DNA from 2 places in the Nonomuraea roseola genome. Region 1 is predicted to be linked to the other one. Evidence: riboswitches for the same ligand, from Rfam matches in the RefSeq annotation. Region 1 holds a riboswitch; the other holds the start of a gene.
What was found. A riboswitch is a leader RNA that binds a small molecule or an ion and turns the genes downstream of it on or off. The one in region 1 is predicted to bind thiamine pyrophosphate.

Region 1 (2,191 bases):
GCTTCTCCAGGAAGCGCTGCACCCTGCCCTGGTCGTCCACGATGATGATGCCGAACTCGAGGGGGTTGGGGACGCGGGTCAGCCCGATCGTGACGAGGGCGGAATTCTCGCGGTGAAACCTGATCATGTCCGATAAGTCGATATCGGTCAGGGCATCACCGGAAATAACGAGAAAACGATCATCGCGGAGTTTGTCGGCCGCGTTCTTGACGCTGCCCGCCGTGCCGAGGGGGAGGTCTTCGGTGGCGTAGTGCAGGCGCATGCCCAGTTCGTCGCCGTCGCCGAAGTAACTGCGCACGAGCGCCGCAAGGAACTGGACGGTGACGACGGTCTCGGTCAACCCGTGGCGTTTCAGCAGGCGGAGGACGTGTTCCATGATCGGGCGGTTGACCACGGGGAGCAGGGGTTTGGGCTGGTTCGCGGTCATCGGCCGCAGCCGAGTCCCCTCCCCGCCTGCCATGACGACCGCCTTCACTCGATCACTCCTTCTTCGCAGCGGTTACGAGTTGGCGCACCTGTACCACATACAGCAGTCCTGCCCACCAGTACAGGCCCGTTCCCCAGATGGCGAACGCCCATCCGACAATCCTTGCAATATCGGCATACCAGGCTCCGGTGTGCGAGGCCAGGAAGAGGAGGGGGAAGGCGTACATCAGATTGGCCATGGCGGCCTTGCCGAGGAAATGCACGGGCAGTGCCTTGTAGCCGTACTTGCGGAGCACGGGGAAGAAACATCCGACGAAGATCTCTCGGCCCAGGATGATCGCGACCAGCCACCACGGGATGACCTCGCGCAGCAGCAGGCCGAGCAGGGTGGCGAAGACGTAGAGCTTGTCGGCGGCGGGGTCGATGAGACGGCCGAGCCTGCTGGTCTGGTTCCACGCGCGGGCGATCTTGCCGTCGAGCCAGTCGGTGAACCCCGCGACCATGAGCAGCGCGATGGCCCAGCCGTCCGCCTTGGGCCCCAGAACCAGCCAGAGGAACACGGGGACGCCGAGCAGGCGCAGGAAGCTCAGCAGGTTCGGAACCGTCCAGATTCGGTCCTCGGCGGAAGTTTCACTCACGCTGCCGACCCTACTGCGTCGCCCACCTGCGCACGCTGAGCCGCCCGCCCGCTGTTTTCCGCGCAACCCCCTGCCGCCCGCGGGCGGCAGGGGGTTGCGCGACACCCGGGTGATCGGGTTACGGTGGCGCCGACCAACGCGGGAGCCCGGTGCGGACCGGGCTGAGAGGACGGCTGACCAGCCGCCGACCGCCAGAACCTGCTCCGGGTAATGCCGGCGAAGGGAGTTTGCGCGATGAGTGGCGCGCGCTTTTCCAAGACCTACCAGGGCGAGCTCAGGGTCCCCATGCGGGAGATCGGACTGAGCGACGGCACCGTGTTCACCGTCTACGACACCTCGGGCCCCTACACCGACCCGGCCGTCGAGACCGACGTCACGCGCGGCCTGAGCCCCCTGCGCGAGCAGTGGATCCTCGATCGCGCCGACGTCGTCGGGTACGGCGGCCGCCAGGTCAAGCCGCTGGACGACGGCTACCGCGACCAGGCCTCGTGGAAGCGCGCCCAGGCCGTCCCCCGCCAGGGCGCGCGGCGCCAGCCGCTGAGGGCCGCGGGCGGGCCCGTCACCCAGCTCGCCTACGCCCGCAGGGGCGTCGTGACGAAGGAGATGGAGTTCGTCGCCGTGAGGGAGGGCGTCGAGGCCGAGTTCGTCCGCGCCGAGGTGGCCGCGGGCAGGGCGATCATCCCGGCCAACGTCAACCATCCCGAGAGCGAGCCGATGATCATCGGCCGTGACTTCCTCGTCAAGATCAACGCCAATATCGGCAACTCCGCCGTCACCTCCTCCCTCGAGGAGGAGGTGGAGAAGATGACCTGGGCCATCCGCTGGGGCGCCGACACCGTCATGGACCTCTCGACGGGCCGTGACATCCACACCACCCGCGAGTGGATCATCCGCAACTCCCCCGTGCCCATCGGCACCGTGCCGCTCTACCAGGCGCTGGAGAAGGTCGGCGGGGTCGCGCCCGACCTGTCGTGGGAGGTCTACCGCGACACCCTGATCGAGCAGTGCGAGCAGGGCGTCGACTACGTGACCGTCCACGCGGGCGTGCGTTTGTCCTATGTCCCCCTCACCGTCGGCCGCAAGACCGGCATCGTCTCGCGCGGCGGCTCGATCATGGCGGCGTGGTG
Region 2 (2,191 bases), on a different contig from region 1:
ACAACACAATCACGGAGAGCCACCTCGGGATCGGCCAGGCGCCCTGGGTCCAGCCGCTGGCCGGCCTCGATGAGCCTACGGCCCTGGACGAGGTCTCGAGGCCTGTTGACGGTCAGCACGGCGGCCAGCCTGTCGTCGTCGTGCAGCCAGCAGACCGACCACCTGCTCACGGGAGCCGCGGCCGACGGGTCGCCACGGCGCACCAGGCGGGCCCCGGGGTGGTGACCCGCGTACTGCACCATGTGGCCGAACTGCTCCGACCAGAAGTACGGAACGGGATCGTACACGGACTCGTCGCCCAGCAGGCTGGCCACGGCGACCTCGGGGGCGTTGAGCGCGGTGTCCCAGTGCTCCACGCGCAGCCTGGTGTGGAAGCGGCGCGACCACCAGGCCGCGCAGTCGCCGACGGCGACGACGTTCGGCAGGGAGGCGCGCAGGTGCTCGTCGGTGACCACGCCGTTGTGCAGGTCGATGTCGGAGCCGGCCAGCCACTCGACCGTGGGCCGCACGCCGATGCCGGTCACCACCACGTCGGCCTCCAGGCTCCCGCCGCCGACCAGGCTCACCCCGCCTGGGTCCACGGAGCCGACCATGGTGTTCAGCCGCAGGTCGATGCCGTCGTACCAGGGGATCGTGCGCGCGCCCACCTCGGCGCCGACCACGTGCGCGAGCGGAGCGGGGCCCGCCTCGAGCACCGTGACCGCGCAGCCCGCCTTCATGGCGGCCGTGGCCACCTCCGCGCCGATCCAGCCCGCGCCGATGATCACCACCCTGGCCCCCTGGACGAGCTCGGCGCGCAGGGCCAGCGCGTCGTCGAGGGTGCGCAGGACGCGCTGGCGGCCCTCGCCAGGCAGCCTGATCGGCTCCGCGCCGGTGGCGATCACCAGGCCGTCGTAGGCCATCTCGCCCTCGGTGGTCTCCACCACGCCCTCGGCCAGGCCCTTGGCCGACACCCCTGCCCTGTGCTCCACCCCCATGCCCTCGAGGTCGGAGTCGACGAAGCTGGAGTCGGCGTCACCCAGCAACACCGCCTTCGACAGGGGTGGCCGGTCGTAGGGCCGGTGCCGCTCCTCCCCCAGCAACGTGATCGTGCCGCCGAATCCGCGCGCCCTGAGAGCTTCGGCGCTGCGTACCCCAGCCAGTCCCGCACCTACCACCACGACATGATTCACGGTCAAGACCATAACCAATGGTTCAAGGGGGACGTCGTGCGTGAGTAGGCTGGTCGGTGGAAGACGCGCGGGAGTCCGGCCACACCGGGCTGAGAGGAAGGCTTGACGGGCCTTCGACCGCAAGACACCTGATCCGGATCATGCCGGCGAAGGGAGCGAGATGAACCTGATCGTGGGCGGCGGCGTGGTGGGCCTGTCCATCGCCTGGCGCCTGGCCCGCGCGGGCCAGGACGTCACGGTGATCGACCCGGCCCCCGCCTCCGGCGCCTCCCATGCGGCCGCGGGCATGCTGGCCCCCGTCAGCGAGGTCGCCTACACCGAGGAGCCGCTGCTCAGGCTGGGCCTGGCCGCACTGGAGCGCTGGCCTGCCTTCGCCGCCGAGTTGGAGGCCGACAGCGGCCTTTCCGTCGACTACCGCGCCCACGGCACGCTCGACGTGGCCTTCGGCGCCGACGACCTGGCGGCGCTCGAGGAGCTCGCGGCCTTCATGGACAAGCTGGGGCTGCCCGTCGAGCGGCTGACGGGGCGCGAGTGCCGCCGCCTGGAGCCGATGCTCTCGCCGTCCGTGCGGGGTGGGGTGCTGGCGGGCGGCGACGCGTGGGTGGATCCCCGCCGCGTCACCGCGGCGCTGCTGGCCGCGCTGGAGACGATGAGGGTCCCCGTCGTCCTGCGCCGCGCCACCGACCTGCTCGACGGCGCGGTACGGCTGGCCGACGGCGAGATCCTGACCGGCGAGCGCGTCGTCCTGGCGGCGGGGGCGTGGAGCGGTGAGCTCGCCGACGTGCCCGTGCGCCCGGTGAAGGGCCAGATCATGCGCCTGCGCTCCCCCCACCCGCTGCTCGGCAGGTGCGTGCGCGGCATGGTGCACGGCTCGCCCGTGTACCTAGTCCCGCGCGGCGACGGCGAGGTGGTGGTCGGCGCGACCCAGGAGGAACTGGGCTTCGACACCAGGGTGACGGCGGGCGGCCTGTACGAGCTGCTGCGCGACGCCAGGGAGCTGGTGCCGGGCGTCACCGAGC

Region 2: it holds a riboswitch for thiamine pyrophosphate, as region 1 does, so the genes downstream of both, thiO (glycine oxidase ThiO) here and thiC (phosphomethylpyrimidine synthase ThiC) in region 1, are expected to answer to the same signal.

Annotation. Positions count from the first base shown of each region.
Region 1 covers NZ_BAAAXC010000008.1:86,687-88,877, reverse strand. Annotated here, with positions in the region: gene ABFX55_RS08780 (sugar phosphate nucleotidyltransferase) at 1-475, opposite strand, end outside; gene clsA (cardiolipin synthase ClsA) at 480-1,064, opposite strand; TPP riboswitch at 1,193-1,306, shown strand; gene thiC (phosphomethylpyrimidine synthase ThiC) at 1,299-2,191, shown strand, end outside.
Region 2 covers NZ_BAAAXC010000012.1:120,143-122,333, reverse strand. Annotated here, with positions in the region: gene ABFX55_RS12655 (NAD(P)/FAD-dependent oxidoreductase) at 1-1,172, opposite strand, end outside; TPP riboswitch at 1,230-1,344, shown strand; gene thiO (glycine oxidase ThiO) at 1,333-2,191, shown strand, end outside.